DNA from 4 places in the Exiguobacterium oxidotolerans JCM 12280 genome. Region 3 is predicted to be linked to each of the others. Evidence: riboswitches for the same ligand, from Rfam matches in the RefSeq annotation. Region 3 holds a riboswitch; each other region holds the start of a gene.
What was found. A riboswitch is a leader RNA that binds a small molecule or an ion and turns the genes downstream of it on or off. The one in region 3 is predicted to bind S-adenosylmethionine.
Positions count from the first base shown of each region.

Region 1: it holds a riboswitch for S-adenosylmethionine, as region 3 does, so the genes downstream of both, P403_RS0106785 (Na+/H+ antiporter NhaC family protein) here and metK (methionine adenosyltransferase) in region 3, are expected to answer to the same signal.
Region 2: it holds a riboswitch for S-adenosylmethionine, as region 3 does, so the genes downstream of both, msrA (peptide-methionine (S)-S-oxide reductase MsrA) here and metK (methionine adenosyltransferase) in region 3, are expected to answer to the same signal.
Region 4: it holds a riboswitch for S-adenosylmethionine, as region 3 does, so the genes downstream of both, P403_RS0107630 (amino acid permease) here and metK (methionine adenosyltransferase) in region 3, are expected to answer to the same signal.

Region 1 covers NZ_JNIS01000001.1:1,323,587-1,328,548, reverse strand. Annotated here, with positions in the region: gene P403_RS0106790 (hypothetical protein) at 1-110, shown strand, start outside; gene P403_RS0106785 (Na+/H+ antiporter NhaC family protein) at 152-1,459, opposite strand; SAM riboswitch class I at 1,541-1,644, opposite strand; gene P403_RS0106780 (metal ABC transporter solute-binding protein, Zn/Mn family) at 1,713-2,684, opposite strand; gene P403_RS0106775 (alpha/beta hydrolase) at 2,856-3,815, shown strand; gene P403_RS0106770 (histidine phosphatase family protein) at 3,862-4,437, shown strand; gene P403_RS0106765 (YwpF family protein) at 4,441-4,932, opposite strand.
Region 2 covers NZ_JNIS01000001.1:2,014,582-2,019,543, reverse strand. Annotated here, with positions in the region: gene P403_RS0110275 (M20 metallopeptidase family protein) at 1-1,057, shown strand, start outside; SAM riboswitch class I at 1,128-1,234, shown strand; gene msrA (peptide-methionine (S)-S-oxide reductase MsrA) at 1,342-1,872, shown strand; gene P403_RS0110265 (DMT family transporter) at 2,340-2,819, opposite strand; gene P403_RS0110260 (Crp/Fnr family transcriptional regulator) at 2,832-3,509, opposite strand; gene P403_RS0110255 (DMT family transporter) at 3,521-3,949, opposite strand; gene P403_RS0110250 (NAD(P)H-dependent flavin oxidoreductase) at 4,392-4,962, opposite strand, start outside.
Region 3 covers NZ_JNIS01000001.1:810,926-815,887, reverse strand. Annotated here, with positions in the region: gene P403_RS0104180 (EAL and HDOD domain-containing protein) at 1-367, shown strand, start outside; gene pckA (phosphoenolpyruvate carboxykinase (ATP)) at 435-2,003, opposite strand; SAM riboswitch class I at 2,236-2,362, shown strand; gene metK (methionine adenosyltransferase) at 2,491-3,699, shown strand; gene P403_RS0104165 (GNAT family N-acetyltransferase) at 3,842-4,330, shown strand; gene P403_RS0104160 (alpha/beta fold hydrolase) at 4,409-4,962, shown strand, end outside.
Region 4 covers NZ_JNIS01000001.1:1,500,784-1,505,745, reverse strand. Annotated here, with positions in the region: gene P403_RS0107645 (GntR family transcriptional regulator) at 1-332, opposite strand, end outside; gene P403_RS0107640 (ketopantoate reductase family protein) at 526-1,440, shown strand; gene P403_RS0107635 (polysaccharide pyruvyl transferase family protein) at 1,744-3,150, shown strand; SAM riboswitch class I at 3,259-3,360, shown strand; gene P403_RS0107630 (amino acid permease) at 3,441-4,844, shown strand; gene mmuM (homocysteine S-methyltransferase) at 4,819-4,962, shown strand, end outside.

The DNA.
Region 1 (4,962 bases), 510 kb from region 3:
CCCGCAAGACAGGACGTAACCCGTGGGTATGGGGTGGAGCTGGGCTCGTTCAATTCCCACTTCCGGCGATTGCTTATTTCATTTTGAATCGTCAAGAAAAACGTAAATAAAAGTAAGCCCCGTCGCAGAAAATGCGACGGGGCTGTTTATTTTACGAGATGCTTTTTTTCTGTGCTGTATCGGACTTCCGGCGTGGGAATCCGAAGAAGATTGCGAGCGATCCACAAATGAACAACAGAAACGGATAGAACAAATATGGAATCAGTTCGGGAGATGCCGTTTTTGTCAGTTCGGCGGCAATCAAAAGTTGTGCTCCGTACGGGATGATTCCTTGGACACCACAGGAAAAGAGGTCGAGGATACTGGCTGACTTCTTCCGATCGATGTCGTACGTATCCGCGATTTCAGCGGCGAGCGGTCCTGCGACAAGAATCGAAATCGTGTTATTCGCTGTTGCGAGATTCATTGCACTGACGAGGGCAGCCATACTGAACTCCGCTCCCCGGCGCTTGGAGATTTTTCGTGTCAGCGTTTCTTTGAGATAAGCAATTCCGCCGTTATAGGTGATCAGGCTAACGAGTCCGCCCATCAGTAACGTCAAGATGGAGATTTCTGCCATCCCCATCAATCCGTCAGACATCGCGAGAACAAAGCCACTTAATCCGAAGCTTCCGTCGATCATCCCGATGATCCCTGTCAACAATGTCCCGCCGAGTAAGACGAGAATGACGTTGACACCGAAAAGTGCGAGCACGATGACGGAAAGATACGGAATCAACTTATAGAAGTCGAACGCCTTTGCTTCGACGACATCTCCGGCGCCTGATACGAAGGCAAGTAAGATGACAGTGATGATAGCAGCAGGCAAGACGATTAAAAAGTTCGTTCTGAATTTATCACGCATGTTCGTTTTTTGTGTCCGGACGGCTGCGATCGTCGTATCGGAGATGAACGATAAGTTGTCACCGAACATTGCTCCACCGACGACGGCAGCAGCGGCGAGTGCGACATTGACACCCGTCGCGTCATGAATCCCAAGGGCAATCGGGGCGAGGGCAGCGATCGTCCCGGTCGAAGTCCCCATCGCCATCGAGATGAAAGCGGCGATGATGAACAATCCACTCATCAGGAGCGACTGGGGTAGGAAGCTGAGTGCGGCATTGACGGTCGCATCAATCGCTCCAATCGCATTCGCTGTTCCGGAAAACGTACCGGCAAGTAAAAAGATGAAGACCATGATCATGATGTCCGGGTTACCGGCACCGCGGGCAATCCGCTCGACCGTCTGGTTGATGTCTCCTTTAGCTGTCGCAGCAGCAAAAATCAAGGCAATCAACGCTGCAATCAAGATTGGGAATTTGTAAAAGTCGTTGTAGAAGATTCCTGCACCGATGAATAATACAAGGAAAACGAACAAGGGCAACAAAGCCCATTTGTTCGGTGTAATCGTTTCGTTCATGTCGAATCACTCCATTTCTTCAGCATACAAAAAAAGACCCCTTCGCAAGAAAGAAGGAGGTCTTTACTGAAAAAGACGCTCTTCTTATCTCTCAAGCCGTAGCTTGCTGGATTTGGCACAGTACGAATCAATCGTCCGCTGCCGAAACATCATTGGGCCAGTCCCTCCGTTTCTCGCGATAAAAAGAAGTCATTTAGTTGTTTAAAATACGTTTTCTACCGTAACGTATCTTTTAATGCTTGTCAACAGCACCTTACTGCAGTGCCTGTTTGAGTGTCGTGACGTTTTCATTCATCAAATCAAAATAGGATTGATCTTGTTGTTCTTTTGTGACGGACTCGAGGTTATGGATCGTAATCGATTCGGCACCGATTTCTTTTTGGATGACACGGGCGACCTTTGGCGACACCGTCTCTTCGAAGGCGATATAGTGTAAGTCATGTAACTTAGCTTCTTTGACGATTGCGGCGAGTTGCTTTTGTGACGGTTCGTCAGACGGCGAGATACCGGCAATCGGGAGTTGCTCGAAACCATACCGCTCTGCAAGATATCCATACGCTGCATGAGTGACGAGTAACTCTTTTTTTGAACCGGAGTCAACGGCCTTTTGTAAGTTTTGGTCGAGTTCATCTGCCTGTTTATTAAAGAGTGCGAGGTTTTTTTCGAACGCATCCTTCCGGTCAGGTGCTTCCTTTGCTAACGCGGTCGTAATCGAGTCAGCCATTTTCTTGGCGTTGTTCGGGTCGAGCCAAACATGCGGATCGTATTGTCCATGGTCATGCGACGCTTCTTCAGCCTCGTGATCATCATGGTCATCGTGTCCGTCTTCTTCGTGCGTATGAAGCGAAGCGGAAGCCTCGAGTAAGTCGATATTTTTACTTGTCTCGACAAAACGGATGGAATTACCGGCTAAACTTTCCTTAATCTTTTCAGAGTACGGCTCAAGGGTTGTGCCGGTAAGTAAAAATAGATCGGCTTTCGCAATCGTCGTCAGTTGCTTCGGAGTCGGCTCATACGAATGCGGATCGGCGCCAGGTGGAACGATCATTTCGACCTGAACGTCCTTTCCACCAATTTCTTTGGCGATGGCTGCCGTGGCGAACGTCGAAGTATAAACCTGTAGTTTACCATCGTCACTCGAATCTGATGAAGACGATGACCCGCACGCAGCAAGAAGACTTGCGCTCATGGTTGCAACGGTGAATGCTGTAATTAGTTTTTTCATATGAATAAAACCTCCAAGATTATTAAAACGTAATTGTTCCGATTTGGACTTTCTAACTATATCCGACGAAAATTAAAGCGTCAAGTCGGAATGTTGTGAAGTTCTAGTTCAAAATAAATCGGGTAAGAGAAGAGTAGAAGAGAAATCGGAATGAGCCTTGGAGGTGGTGAGGTGAAACGTGAAACAGCATGGTTGATGGGTGGAGCCGCTATTTTGACGACGGCTGCTGCTGGTGCGAGCATTTGGAATAATTATGGAGCCTTACTGAGATGGACGGAGCCGGTCTTGCCGCTTACCGAAAAGCAATTAGCACCACGAAATCTTTTATACAAGACGGTCAATCAGCAGGACTTGACGTTAGATATCTATTATCCGCCGGGAGAAGGACCGTTTCCGGTCGCGATTTATGCTCATGGCGGCGCATTCGTTCGTGGGAACCGTGATGATGTGTTTAGTTTTGCTCCAATCATCGACCGGTTTTTAGAACTCGGAATTGCCGTTTGTAGCATCGACTATCGTTTATTTGAGGATGGCAGCTATTTTCCGGATAACCTTGAAGATGTTCGAGATGCCTTATGTTTTTTAAATCAACAAGCGGATGAATTGCGCATCGCGCGCGGTCGGATGCTTTTATGGGGTGATTCAGCAGGTGGTGCCTTAATGTTGACGACGGCACTTGCTCCGACTGAATTTATCGGCGAACAGGCGGAATCGCATCTCCCTTTAATCAGTGGAGTCATCGCCCTATATCCGCCGACGAATTTTCTGTTGTTTAAGTTCATTCAAACCTGGATTGCCCATATCAAGTTTTATGGCGGCGGACGGGAAGAATGGCGACAGCTGATGACGCGTGTCTCCCCGGCGACACATTTAAGTTCTGACTCGCCGCCAATCATGTTGTTGCACGGAAAAAAAGATCCAATCGTCCCGTTTGCTCAAGCACTCCATTTCGTTGAGAAGGGAGCGGATGTTGGGGCGGATGTTCGATTATTCTCTTTCCCAAATGGTACGCATTCGCTGGCGAGCTTTGCCCAAACTGAAAATCCGCTCAAGATTGAACGTTTACTCGAACGAATCGAAGCCTTCAGTTGTCACGTGCTCATCTTACCGAAACGAGAGACGCTTCATTAGGAAACATGATACAATCAGTCATATTTCTTTAGAAGGAGACTGCAAAATGACGGAAATTTGTTTAGTACGACACGGTCAAACGGACTGGAACTTAAACGAGCGGATTCAAGGGCGTGAAGATATACCACTTAACGAGACCGGTAGAAAACAGGCGGCCCTCAGTGCTGCTTACCTGGCAGAAGAACAGTGGGACGTCTTGATTTCAAGTCCGCTATCACGAGCTGTCGAAACGGCTGAAATCATTGGTCAATCGATCGGTCTAAGCTTGACGGAAACGGATGAACGGCTTGTCGAGCGCGAATTCGGAACGGCTTCTGGTGAACCGGTCGCCGGAATTTACGAAGCAGTGCAGGCAAATGATGCAAAACGCGTGCCGGGGCTTGAAACGGAAGCGGAGATTCAACGTCGTGTCTTCAGTGCAGTTGAAGAAATGACAGAAAAATATCGAGGAAAACGCCTCTTAGTCGTCTGCCATTCGCATACGATTAAAGCGGCACTCTCCTCGATTGATGAGACGTTCAGTTACCGGACACCATTAAAAAATGCATGTGCGAATTACATTCGCTTTTCTGACCGTTATGAGATTGAGCGGATTAATGTAGCGGACCATATCACAATTTGAGCATCATCCTTCGACGATTGCCGGGTGTTCTTGTAAGTACTGTTTAAACGTTTCTTTCGCGATGCTCGTGATGTGCGCACCACGTTTAGAGCGTCGGTCTTTATATTCTTGAATCAGCTCTTCGCCAGTAAAGTTGTCTTCGACGACTTCACGTAAAATCGATTCGGATAAATCATTTTTCATCATGACCATCTTACCGGTAAAGAGATAAGAGACGCCTTCGCTCAATTGCGTACTTTCATAAGGCGTGACGATCATGGCGGCGGGGTCATTGTCCGGCCGTGAAATCGTGATTTCAATCAAAGCGCGTAGCTTTTTCTCGAACAGTTCTTTCAGAATCGGTTGATCGGCTTCGGTGACGACGATTTCAGCGACCCACTGGGCAGTTTGGTCGGTACTCACCGTCAGCCCATCTTTAATCTGAACGGGGATTGTCGTGTCTCGCCCTGATTCATCCATGAGAATACGTAATGTACACAATTTAAAGGTTTTCAAAAAGAACTCCTCCTTTTGTTGTTCGTACGT
Region 2 (4,962 bases), 1.2 Mb from region 3:
AATCGCCTCGTTTTATGATGCGCTTGGTCTCCCTTACCGCAGGAACGTCGGTGGAAGCGGGATCGTCGCGACCCTCAAAGGAAAATATCCTGGAAAAACCATCGCCATTCGGGCTGATTTTGATGCCCTGCCACTGCAGGAGGAAACGGATCTCGCCTTCCGTTCGATTCATCCGGGCGTCATGCATGCGTGCGGACATGACGGACATACGGCGATTGCACTTGGTCTTGCGGCGGCCTTTACAGCACTGCAAGAAGAGCTTCATGGAACAATCGTGTTCATTCATCAACACGGGGAAGAAGTTTTCCCAGGTGGTGCCATTCAAATGATTGAAGACGGATGTCTCGACGGAGTCGATGCAATTTTCGGTACGCATCTCGAAAACGACTTGCCTGTCGGGACAATCGGCTATCACGCAGGACATACGCTTTGTGCCATCGATGAATTTGAAATCGTCGTCCACGGACAGGGTGGTCATGCGCAAGCGCCGCATAAGACACAAGATGCGCTTGTCGCCGGGGCGCAACTCGTCTGTAATCTCCAACACCTCGTCAGTCGTCGCGTTGATCCGTTTTCACCTGCCATCGTCGCGATTGGTTCATTCCATGCCGGAACGGCTCCAAATATTGTTACCGGTGAAGCACGGATTGTCGGAGAAATTCGAACATTTGACGAAACACTCCGGCACCAGTTACGGCAAGAGGTCGATTTAGTTGCCCGGACGACATGTGCCGGAATCGGTGCCAGCTACTCCATCGACTTTACGACCGGTTATCCGTCCCTGTGGAACCATCCGGTAGAAACAAATCTCGTTAAGGAAGCGACAGCTTTCTTAGGTGAGGCATCTGTCAAAGAACTCAAGCCGATGATGGCAGCCGATGATTTCGCCTATTATTTAGAGCGTATCCCAGGAAGCTACTTCTTTACGGGGTCCGCCAAAACGGACGGGAGTACGATTTATCCGCAACACCATCCGAAATATGAAATCGATGAACAGGCGTTACTCATCGGTGCAAAAGCCTTAGGCGCAACCGTCCTGCATGCTTTACAATCTTAAGGATTGACTTTGTCGTTTTAGAGATGCTATTATCACATCAATGATAACGAATTTAATCAACTTCATATAACACTTATCAAGAGTGGACTGAGAGATCTGGATCGATGACGTCCCAGCAACCTGCCTTCAGTGGCAAGGTGCTACGACCAGCAAAGCGCAAGCTTTGGTTGATAAAAAGCGACGACTCCTTTTGCAACCAAGCAAAGGAGTCGTTTTCGTTTTCTCGCTGTCAGAGCACGAATCACTACAGGGCGACTAACGCCAGCGGAAAGGACGAGATATAGATGGAAAAAGCAACATTCGCAGGAGGCTGTTTTTGGTGCATGGTGACACCCTTTGAGGAATTACCGGGGATTCACGGAATTGTTTCCGGTTATACAGGAGGACATGTGGAAAACCCGACATACGAACAAGTGAAAACGGGGACGACAGGTCATGTCGAAGTCGTTGAAGTTACATTTGACCCGGCACTCTTCCCATACGAACGGTTACTCGAACTTTACTGGCCGCAAACGGATCCGACAGATGCCGGCGGACAGTTCCAAGACCGCGGGACCCAATATGCACCTGCCATCTTTTATCATACGGAAGAACAGCGCCTTGCTGCGATTGCTTCACGTGACGCGCTTGCTGCGAGCAATCGCTTTAAGCAACCGATTGTCACACGAATTGAAGCGGCACAAGCGTTTTACCCAGCAGAAGACTATCATCAAGGCTTCCACAAAAAGAATCCAGAGCACTACAAAAAAGACCGGCAAGCATCAGGTCGCGATGAATTCATCGATGTGGCTTGGAAAGAAGAAGTTTCTGTCTAAACTAAAAAAGCCCGCTCTTCGCGTGGGCTTTTTTGGTTGCAAATAAACGCTTATGAAGAGTACATATGCTATAACGAAAGACAATCAGTTCACGCTTCCCTGTCTCGCCTCGTCTTCAAAGCGGCAATCTTCCGCGCCGCTACAGCAAAGCTGCAGGGTCGCGACCGATTGCTTTTCGCTTTAAAAGCGATTCGAGACGGATTGCGCTCTAAAGCTACTCTATGATTTTTCTCTGCGGTATACCCTGAAAGCTTCGTTTTTCGTTGACTCCTGCGGGAAAAAGCGCGTGAACACGCGCTGCCAAGAGGCTGGCAAGACCCTGCTCGTTGTCCGTGAGGATCAAGGAGCAACGGCTTGCGCCTCGCCCGAGGAAAGCAACGAAAAAGGGAGAAGCTTTCATTTCACAACTACTAATTCGTCTTCGCGCTGAAAAATCGACTTGATGTTGCCAGAGCTAACCGTAAGAATTACGATACCTTTTCCGACAACTCATCCGAAGCTTCGATTTCTACGACTTGATATCGTTTCAACACAAAGATACCGGCTAACATCACAATCAATCCAGCGACTTGTCCGAGCGAAAGTTCAAGTTTCGGTAAACCGAACCAACCGAACAAGTCGACACATAATGCAAAACTCAGTTGCGAAATCAAGACGACCGAAATCGCAATCGATGGACCGAGCAGCTGAATCCCACGCATCACACAAAATACGACACCGACACCGACCAGACCACCAAATAAATATAGCGGTTCGACCGTTTGAATGTTCGATAATGTACCACCCCGAAATACGAGTAGCGCAAGCAGTGAACCAACAAACCCGACAAAAAAGACGAGGGTCGTCGTCGCCCATGCCCCGAACGCATGACTCATCCGGGCATTCAATACCGTCTGTAAACTAATCATCATTCCTGCCGTAATCGCACAAAACATACCTAATCCCAAGCTAGCCCCTCCTCATTCGTAACTATTTCCGTTCGCTTTTTCTTTAATCCGCTCTACATCTAAAATAATGATTTTCCCGCGTCGTCTCGCTAAGATTCCTTCCTCACAAAGCGTTGAGATGATGCGGTTTAAATGACGGTAACTCGTCCCGAGCCAATCGGCGACGTCGTGGAGATTCGACGTTCGCATCTCTTGATAAAACAGGCTGTCGGAAACGTCCGAGGTAATCGATAACAAATACCCGGCAAACCGTTCTTCGACCGAGTAGAGGACGTGGAACGATGCTGACTTCGAGTCCGCGTACCATTTGGTCGTAATGACCCGCAGTAAAAATTGTAAAAAGGTGTTCGTCGTATTGTGCTCACGTAAGATCGCATACGGAATGCTGAGTGCCACGACGTCCGTAATCACCTCGATGGTATTCAAGACTTCCCGTTCGTTGATATATTCCGCGTCCCCAATCACCGTCATCGCCTTTTTGAAGCGTAAAATCCGTTGTTTCCCTTCAGCCGATGCTGCAGAGATTTTAATTTTTCCTTCGACGATGAAATACATCCGGTCAATCGGTTCACCCGTCACACATAACAGGTCCCCTTCCGAAAACGTTTCGATGCGTAAATAGCCTTTACTGGTCTCCGTAAAAATATCCACTAAGTCGTACTGTTTTAAATAGGTCTCAATCGTCTGCATAGATCCTCCCTTTAGGACAGTGAAAAAATCGCAACTCCGGCAAGCATCAAACTGATCCCGATCCACTGTCCCCGGTTACTCCTTTTTTTGATGACACCAAACCAGCCGTTCAAATCAATCACGAATGCACATAAAATTTGTGCGACGAGCAACAAACACATCGCCCACGTCATGCCGAGTAACTGAATCGACGTCAGTTCGGTCACGACGACGAGTACGCCAAGCAATCCGCCACTGGCGTAGATGAGCGGAAGCTGCCGAAAGCCGCCGATTTTCCGGTCGCGGACCACACTATAAATCGCTAAACACCCCATCAATCCGACGAAATGAACGATTGTCACGGAAAACCATGGGCCAATGGCATCTCCTAAACGGGCATTAAAAATTCCCTGCAACGCAATGAACAGTCCACTCATTAATGCGAATATAACTCCCTGCACTTTAAGGCACCTCCTTTTGTTTCTTCTGTTATGAGTAGACACTATTTGCACCTCGTCTGAAAAGGACAAATGTCCCGTTTTAAAAAATTGTATAAAAAAAGACGGATTGCCCGTCTTCAGCGTGTAGACAAACGATTAAGAAACGTAAACATGCGATATCGAGATGCAATCCGTTCGTGCTTCCCCATCTCGCCTCGTCTTCAAAGCGGTAGTACCTAAAAAGCGTCATGTTTCGTTGACTCCTACGGGAAAACGTGCGTTTTTAACGCACGTTCAGAGGCAGGCAAGACCCTGCTCGTTGACCGTGAGGACAAAGGAGCAATGGCTTGCGCCTCGCCCGAGGAAAGCAACGAAACATGACGCTTAGTCTCCGATTGCACATTGTCTACAGTCCAAAGACGGATTGCCCGTCTTCCCAGGAACAATCCGCCTTACTGATCCATTACATATAATCCGCCCACACCCGTTCAATTTGCTCAAATGCCTCCCGCTGCATCCGTTCGAATAATTCGGAAACGGTCGGAATATCTGCAACCAGACCGGACACGAGACCGGCATTGACATACCCGTTGACCTCGTCACCATCGACCGCCCCCGTCACATGATAGGATTCTGTCGTCTTCGCGTTAAAATCGTCAAGCGACGAAACATCTTCGAGTGTCGCAACATACGGTCCGCTTAAGACACGCCGGACACGACCGACGGAACGACCGATGATTCGTGTCTCAAGATCCGTTGCTCCTACGAGATGGTTCTTGTAGTTCGGATGAACGGCTGCTTCTTGCGTCGCAATCAGCCGCGTACCGAGTTGAACACCTACTGCACCAAGCATCCAGGCGGCTGCAAGACCACGACCGTCTCCAATTCCACCGGCCGCGACGACAGGGAGTCTGACGTGATCGACGATTTGCGGAACCAGTGTCAGCGTCGTCAGCTCAAGCGGTGAATTAATCCCCGCCGCTTCCACCCCTTCTGCGACAAGCAGGTCGACCCCCGCTGCTTCTGCCTTCAGC
Region 3 (4,962 bases):
GCATTGTGCCAAGTTATGCGAGTTATTTGCACTTGAAACAAAGACGTTACGTCCGGAAAGTGCTTACATGATTGGTTTGCTCTCGCATATCGATGCGTTACTGTCAGTCGATATTGATGAAATCATTGATCAATTACCAATCGAGTCGACGTTGAAAATCGTGTTACAAGGAAAAGATCATCCGTTTCGTGATTGTTTATTGCTCGCGATTAGTGCCGACCGTGGTGAATTTGAACAGTTTGAAAAACTAACCCATCGTTTTGGTATTTCAAAACAGCGTGCCTATGCACTATTAAAAGAGAGTCAAGATTGGTTGACTAAAAAAGAACTTCATCTGCAACCGGATGAAGAAGATTCAATCGTCTGATGAACGTTAAAAGGCACCAGCTCACTGAACATACAGTGTCTGGTGCCTTTTAATTATCTTAATTTAATTAAACACGTGGCCCTGCTGATTTGATTTCAGTAGTTGCACTGTCGAACCGTGTGAAATTTTGTTTGAATTTAGTTGCCAAAGCCCGTGCTTGTTGTTCATACGCATCAGCATCCGACCAAACTTTGACAGGGTTGAGTAAGTCGCTTGGGACACCAGGGACTTCGAGCGGCATATGAAGTCCAAAAATCGGATGTTCTTCCGTCGGGATATCAGCGAGCGTGCCGTTGACAGCTGCATTGACCATCGTCCGTGTATAGGAAAGCTTCATCCGACTTCCGGTCCCATATGCGCCACCCGTCCAGCCTGTATTGACGAGGTAAACCGTGACACCGTGTCGGTCGATGAGCTCACCGAGCATCGTTGCATATTTTTCAGGAATGAGCGGTAAGAAGGGTGAACCGAAGCATGTCGAGAATGTCGCTTCCGGTTCTGTTACACCACGCTCTGTTCCGGCTAACTTCGATGTATACCCGGATAAGAAGTGATACATCGCTTGCTCCTTCGTCAACTTACTGATTGGCGGCAGGACGCCGTAAGCATCAGCCGTCAAAAAGACAATCGTTTTCGGATGTCCGGCGCGTGATGGTACTGCAATATTATCAATTGCTGTAATCGGATAAGCAGCCCGTGTGTTTTCCGTTTTCGACGTATCATCATAGTCAGGAATTCGTGCATCATCGAGGACGACGTTTTCGAGGACAGTGCCAAAACGAATCGCATCAAAGATTTGTGGTTCTTTTTCGCGCGATAAGTTGACCGTTTTTGCGTAACAGCCCCCTTCGATATTGAAGACGCCGTCGTTGGACCACCCGTGCTCATCGTCACCAATCAATTGACGACTGTCGTCAGCAGACAGTGTGGTCTTACCAGTACCGGATAATCCGAAGAATAAGGCGACGTCACCCTCATGTCCGACGTTAGCCGAGCAATGCATCGATAAGACGTCTCGTTGAGGTAAAAGGTAGTTCATGACAGAGAAAATCGATTTTTTGATTTCGCCCGCATATTCCGTTCCACCGATTAAGACAATCCGATGTTCGAATGACATGGCGATGAACGTTTCGGAATTCGTTCCATCGACTTTCGGATCTGCTTTGAAGTGAGGCGCATAAATAACCGTGAAAGGCTCAAAAGCAGCTTCTGTCGGATATTCACGCAAAAACAGTTGTTTTGCAAACAAATTATGCCAAGCATATTGTGTCACGATCCGAACCGGAAGGGTAAAATGAGTGTCTGCACCAGCAGCAGCTTCTGTGTAGTAGAGCTGATCTGCTTCATTCATGTAGCGAAGAACTTTTTGTAACAGTTGCTCGAAGTTGTCTGCTTCCATCGGTTGATTGACATGACCCCAATCGATATGTGACTCGCATGACTGATCGCGAACAATGAACTTGTCTTTAGGTGAACGACCTGTAAATTTCCCCGTTTCTACAGACAGAGCGCCATTTTCAGCAAGAACCCCTTCTTCGTTATGAATTGCATGTTCGACTAGCTCAGCAACAGATAGTTGTTTGAACACATGCTCCTTCTTGAGTAGCTCTTCGATATTCAGGACCGTCATCGGCATCCTGACCCCACCTTTCCCCTACGTTGGTTTAGCTCTGGCATTTAGTATGACACATTTATTATATATGACATACTAAAGGATGAGCAATCCTTTTTTAGCGCTGATTTCTATTTTTCTGGAAACGCTTTCAGCATTAACAGTTTAACATCTCTTCCGAAAAGTTTCGACTAGAAATTAAAACGTAGCTTGACAGAGTGGTCACAACTTTATATCATGTAATTCGTAACGGATACTCTTATTCTGAGCAGGTGGAGGGAACAAGGCCCGAAGAAACCCGGCAACCGTCCTACATTAAGAATTCTATTAATGAAGGAAAAGGTGCTCTCCTGAAGCGAAGTAAACACTTCGAACGATAAGAGGGTAAAGGAAGAACGCACAACCTTTCCCTGACCATTTTTTGGACATGGAGAGGTTTTTTTCATTTTACCGTCCCACTCAACTAGGGGAAATGAGTACACCGTCAAATTCTTTTTTGGGAGGGTCAAACATGACAAACCTTAATCGCCGGCTATTTACGTCGGAGTCAGTTACTGAAGGTCACCCGGATAAAATCTGTGACCAAATCTCAGATTCTATCTTAGATGCAATCCTCGCAGCCGATCCGAATGCTCGTGTCGCTGCTGAAACATCTGTCACGACAGGACTCGTCCTCGTCGCAGGTGAAATCACGACATCGACTTATGTCGATATCCCGAAAGTCGTTCGCGAAACAATTCGTGAGATTGGCTATACACGCGCTAAATATGGTTTCGATGCAGACACTTGTGCTGTATTGACTTCAATCGATGAGCAATCAGCAGATATCGCTCTCGGTGTTGACCAAGCGCTTGAAGCACGCGAAGGTAGCATGTCAGATGAAGAAATCGATGCAATCGGTGCAGGGGACCAAGGTCTCATGTTCGGTTATGCAACGAAAGAAACGCCTGAATTGATGCCACTTCCGATTTCACTTTCACACAAACTTGCTCGTCGTCTCGCAGAAGTCCGTAAAACTGGACAACTTGACTACCTCCGTCCGGATGGTAAGACGCAAGTAACTGTAGAATACAATGAGAATAACGAACCGGTTCGTGTCGATACAATCGTCATCTCAACACAACATGCAGAAGAAGTGACGCTTGAGCAAATCCAAGCAGACCTGAAAGAGCATGTCATCGTACCTGTGATTCCATCAGAATACATCGATGCGGAAACAAAGTTCTTCATTAACCCGACAGGTCGCTTCGTCATCGGTGGACCACAAGGTGATGCAGGATTAACTGGACGTAAAATCATCGTTGATACGTATGGTGGCTATGCACGTCATGGCGGCGGCGCATTCTCTGGTAAAGATCCAACAAAAGTTGACCGTTCTGCAGCATATGCAGCACGTTACGTCGCGAAAAACCTCGTAGCTGCTGGTCTTGCAGATAAAGCAGAAGTTCAACTTGCATACGCGATTGGTGTCGCGCACCCAGTATCGATTGCAGTTGATACGTTTGGAACAGGTAAACTTCCAGAGGCACAACTCGTCGAACTCGTTGCTGAAAACTTCGATCTTCGCCCAGCAGGAATCATCAACATGCTTGATCTCCGCCGTCCGATTTATCGTCAGACAGCCGCTTATGGTCATTTCGGTCGTACAGATATCGAATTACCATGGGAGCAAACAGATAAAGCAGCAATTCTTGAAGAACAAGCGAAACGATTCGCTTAATTTTCAGTTCAGAAGCAGACTCAGTTTGAGTTTGTTTCTGAACTTTTTTTGTTTGTCCCGAACTTTGCAGGGAAACGAATGATTTTTCTAGAAAAGGGTAAAAGAACATGTACCGGTAAACGGAAAAAAGGGGGAGTCCGACATGGAGATACGCGAAGCAATTCCTACTGATGCGGCACGCATTCATGATATTGCCATTACCTCTTGGATGGATACGTACGAAGAAATCTATTCTGCAAATTCGAAAACGCATTTCGTGAAAGAAGCGTACCCGCAAGAAGAAGTCGCAAGGGCGATTCGGACGGCGGAGGAAGCGCGAGGAGAATATTTCAATGTCGCCATTATCGAGGAAGAAATCGTCGGTTTCATCCATGCGATTGATGTGGAAGGCACGTGGGAAATCGTTCGCTTGTACGTACTACCGAAATATCAACAAAATGGGATTGGACGAAAGTTGATTCGTGAACTTGAACACCAAGGTGCTTCCCCGATTGAAGTCTACGTTGAATCAAGAAATTATAAAGCGCGCCAGTTTCTAGTCTCTTTCGGTTTTAAAGAAGAAAGTGAAACGACTGAAGAAATTTTCGGTCAAGTGGAACCTGTGACACGCTTAAAACGTATATATGAATGAAAATCCGACTTAAGATGGTTTTGACATCAAGGTGTAAACGTTATAATAACAGAGATACTTGTATGAAGAGGTGAGTTTGTGGAAGATCAAGCAACAGGAATTATCGTACTTGTCTATCCCCTTCAACTGCGAGCGACGCCGAGCGATGCGTTAATTCGAGTCCTTGAAAAGGATTATGAAGTGTTACGTGTAGATGCACCGCGTCGGATATCGCTTGAGGAACATCAACAACTACTGAAGGATGCTTTACGAGAAGCCGGAAAACGAAAGTTACCGATTCATATCATCGCCTGCAGCTTGGGCGCACTCGTCGTCAACCGGCTACTGCAGGAATATGAATTGCCGATTGCAAGTTTGTCGTATATTTCACCGCTATTTGATTGGCATAATTCAAAACAACTCGGTGGCGTCAAACAAGTATTTGCAAGTGCATTCGATCGTTTTCGACCGGATGCGCCACTTGGAATGCTGCCATTTGGTCAAAACAGTGAAGATACGGCACGTCTCGGCGAGTTGACATATGCACAGTACCGGGAAATTGAAGAAGAAATCGTCTTACATGATGAAGAGCGAAAGAAGTTACCGCGAGTCAACCTCGCTTGTTTTTATGCGCCAGACGATCAATTCGCAGA
Region 4 (4,962 bases), 690 kb from region 3:
AGTTCTTGACGGTCCATCCGGACGATTCGTTCGAAGACGAACGTTTCGATTAACAGACGGACGTCATAAATCTCACGGATGTCTTTTTCCGACAAACCAACGACGACGGCCCCCATCCGCTCAAGCCGGATGATGCGTTCAGCAGCGAGAACTTTTAGAGCGTCGCGAACGGGCGAACGACTGACGGAAAAATCCGTCGCTAATTTATTTTCAGAAAGGATGGTCCCTTGCTCAATCTTTCCGGAGATGATGCGCATCCGGAGTTCATGGGCGACCCGGTCTCCAGTTGATGCTTTTGATAACCATTTAATCGGGTATAAAAAATCAGACATAAAAATCACCTGCTTTGTTTTATGAGTATACTTGTATACAAGTAGTATAAACGACTGAATGTAAAATGCAAGCGCTTTAATGAAAACGCTTTATTTCGTTTGGTTTACATTCGCATTACCTGCAGTATGATAGGATGTAGAAAACAATTTTCTGAGAAAAACATGCTGTTCTTTATACGAAGGAGGATACATGATGAAGATTTTAGTCGTAGGTGCAGGGGCTGTCGGAGGATATTTCGGAGGACGCCTAGCAGAAAAAGGGGAAGACGTGACGTTTCTTGTCCGTGAGCGTCGGGCAGAGGAGTTAGAGCGAACGGGTCTTGAAATCATTAGTCCACACGGAGACGTGTCGTTGACGCCACGTTTAATCCAAGTCGGAACAAAAGAGACGTTTGACCTAGTCATCGTGTCGACGAAAGCGTATCACCTGGGGCATGTCATCGGAGATCTCGAAGGATTCGTCGGTCCTGATACATATGTGTTACCGGTCTTGAACGGGATGCGGCATATCGAACAACTCGTCGCTAAATTTGGCGAGACCCGTGTCCTCGGTGGCTTATGCTTCATTGAATCGACGCTTGATGCGAATGGACGCGTCATTCAGACGAGTCCTGCCCATCAACTTGTATTTGGTCCAAGAGATGGGGACTGGACGGATCGCTTGCTTGAGGTGAAGGAAGCACTTGCAGGGACAAAAGCATCGATTAAAGCATCAGACCACATCATACAAGATATGTGGCAAAAGTATCTCTTCATTACGACCTTTTCCGGAGTGACTTCGCTATTTCGGGCACCGATTGGTCCGATTCGCGACGATGCTGCAGGGAATCGTGTCATTCGGAATGTCTTACAAGAAGCAAAACAAGCCATGGACAGTCAAGGGGCAACGTTCGTGGACCAGATCGAACAGGAGCAGGAAAAACGGATGCATCAAATGGCACCGGATATGAAGTCATCCTTGCAACGGGATATGGAAAAACAAGGCATGGTCGAAGCAGACCATCTGTTTGGCAGTTTAATAGAAGGAGCGGAGCCATCGCTATACCCGACGTTACGGATGATTCATACGAATTTAAAGATATATGAACAGCTATCAATTACTATTTAAGCTGTTGAAGGGCTTCGAAATCGAGAATTACAAATAGCTTCTCCAAGGTGACTCTATTGTTTACCTTAAGAGAAGCTATTTATGTAGCTAGAAAATGTTATGTTCGTAAATTTTTCTTGACTGACTCTGATTATAAGTGGGGAAAATATTAAATAAAATTTAAATGATGAGAATATTCTTTTAAATGATACTCTATCTCTTTAATTAAAATAGACTTAAATATAAGTAAGGGATATGATTTAGATATCTCTAAAATATAAGTTGTTAATGTTTTTTTGGATTTGTGAGAGGGGATAATTTGACATGAAGCGTATTATTATTCGTGCAGGTATGACACCCTTTGAACAGTTTGATGCTGAGTATATAATGAGAGAAAATTCAATCGGAGGGAACGTTGGGAATTTGATCTATCAGTACAGTATCTTCCGAACATTGATGACGGAAGGAACGACGATCACGCCTGACTATTACTACTATGATGAAGAACGTGCAGATGAGATCAACGAAAATTTTGATCTTTACGTCATTCCACTTGCGGATGCATTCCGTCAAGAGTTCGCATCGTCCCTTCGAAAATACACACGATTGATTAAAAAATTGAAAATTCCCGTCGTCGTGATCGGTGTTGGTCTACGCGCACCATTCGAGCCGGACTTAAAAGGCGGATTCCCGTTCGACGAGGATGTTAAAGCATTCGTCAGCGCAGTCCTCGAACGTTCGAGAATCATTGGACTTCGTGGTGAAATCACGTCGAAATACCTGACACGCCTTGGTTTCCGTGAAGGCATCGATCATAAAGTCATCGGTTGCCCATCGATGTATGCATTCGGTCGTGATCTTCACATCCGTGAGACAAACATCACGAAAGATTCGATGATTAGTGTCAATTCATCACGTTTTTCACCCAAAAATGTCCTTGATTTTATCACACGTGGAATGGAAGAGTATCCAAATCACTATTTCATCCCACAATGGATGAAAGAATTGAAGTTGACGTACACTGGAACTCATCCGTTTGGAGACCTTTCAGATATGAATTATGCAGCTAGAATGTCACACCCGGTGTATATGAATGGCCGTGTTCGTTTCTTCTTAAACGCTCAAACGTGGTTCGACTTCCTCAAAGAAGCTGACTTGAGCTTTGGTGCACGTCTCCACGGAAACATCACAGCGACACTCACTGGAACACCGAGTATTTTGATTCCTAAAGATGCAAGGATGCGTGAATTAACAGATTACCATCAATTGACTCACATCTGGGCAAATGACATCACGGCGTATACACGGCTTTCGGACGTCGTCGAAACAGCAGACTTCCAAAGCCCGGCGCGGATTCAAGTGAAAAACTTCGATAACTTTCTTGACTTCTTGAACACGAACGACTTGGAGCATATCTATCAAGACACGAACTATCCAGAGAACGTGCCGTTTGATCGTGAAATGGCGAAAACAGAACTCCTCCCAGCGGTTAAACCGATTACAGGAATCAGTATGGAAGAAGCAATCGCACGTTTTGAATCATTCTTTCCAGAAGAAGAGAAAAAAATCGCTGCGATTCAAAAACATGATAAAGATAAAGACAAAAAGATTAAAACGTTACAAGATAAACTCAACAAGCAGACGAAGGTGGTTAAACATCAAGAAGGTACATTGAACCGTAAAGCAGTTCGGGTGGCCCTTAAGACAGCTAATCTCTTCGTAAAAAAATAATAAAAGAACGTCTCATGCCAATGCAGTGTGAGACGTTTTTTTTGAATTGTATTATCTGAATTGTGTTGACAATTCAAAAAAGGACTGCTATTGTTATGAAAAATTACATTCTTATCCAGAGAGGTGGAGGGACTGGCCCTTTGAAGCCTCAGCAACAGGTCGAAAGATACTGTGCTAATTCCTGCGGGTGTTGTACCCGATCGATAAGCGCTCTTGATGTTGTCGACCGACGCACCCTGTCTGTACAGGAGTGCGTTTTTTTATTGAGCGAGAAAGAGGAGTGGTGGAGGATGGAGCAAAAAACAACATTTCGACGAAAGATGGAATCCCGTCATATCGTCATGCTGTCGTTAGGTGGCGTCATCGGGACGGGGCTGTTCCTAAGTACGGGGTACACATTAGAGCAAGCAGGTCGAATCGGGACGATTTTGTCCTACTTGCTTGGGGCACTCGTCGTTTATCTCGTGATGCTTTGTTTAGGGGAACTCGCTGTACATATGCCGGAAACCGGTGCCTTTCATAGTTATGCAACAAAGTACATTGGACCGGGAACCGGCTGTACGGTCGCCTGGCTCTACTGGCTGACGTGGACGGTTGCGCTTGGGTCCGAATTCACAGCAGCTGGTTTATTGATGCAACGCTGGTTTCCGGACGTGCCGGTCTGGTTGTTCAGCGGATTGTTCGTCATCATTATTTTAGTGATTAATGTACTGACAGTGCGTGTGTTCGCCGAAGTCGAATTTTGGTTTTCTGCCGTGAAAGTCATGACGATCATCGCCTTCATCGTCTTAGGGGCAGCAGCAATCGTCGGCTTTATTCCACTGGCGTCAGGAGAAGCAGCTCCGTTGTTCGGACCGCTGACGGAAGGGGAACTCTTCCCGAACGGGGCCTTTGCGATTTTGATGACGATGCTCGCCGTCAACTTTGCCTATTCAGGTACAGAACTGATTGGTGTTGCGGCAGGCGAGACGGTTGATCCGAAGCGGACGATTCCTCTGGCCATTCGGACGACGATTGTCCGGCTGGTCGTGTTTTTTGTCGGCACGATCATCGTCCTGGCGATTTTACTGCCGACGGATGCAAAAGGTGTGCTTGAGAGTCCGTTCGTTGCCGTGTTTGAACGGATCGGGATTCCATTTGCGGCGGACATCATGAACTTTGTCATCTTGACAGCAATCTTATCGGCAGCGAACTCCGGTTTGTATGCTGCGTCACGGATGTTGTGGTCACTGTCGGATCAACGGATGATTTCACCGTTCTTTGCTCAATTGAGTCAAAACGGTGTTCCGACACGTGCCGTCATGTCCAGCATGCTCGGCGGATTGTTTGCACTACTATCGAGTGTCTACGCAGCAGAAAGCGTCTATATCGCACTCGTCTCGATTTCAGGACTTGCTGTCGTCGTTGTCTGGATGAGCATCAGTGCTTCGCAATACTTATTTCGGCGGCGTTACCTGAGAGAAGGACACGACGTGCAAGACTTGGTGTACCGGACACCATTTTATCCAGTTGTCCCGATCGTCTCCTTTTTGATTTGCCTGTTGTCACTGATCGGGATTGCCTTTGATCCGACGCAGCGTGTTGCCTTATATTTTGGAATTCCCTTTATCGGACTTTGTTATCTCGTGCATTACCTGACGAAAAAATCACAGAAACGGAGTGTGGAAGATGTCAAAACAGAAAAATCCAGTTGAAGCCTTACTTAACGAAAAACCGTTTATTTTACTTGATGGGGCGCTCGCAACAGAACTGGAGCGGCACGGGAGTGATCTCGCCGATCCACTCTGGTCGGCACGGGTCTTGGTCGAAGAG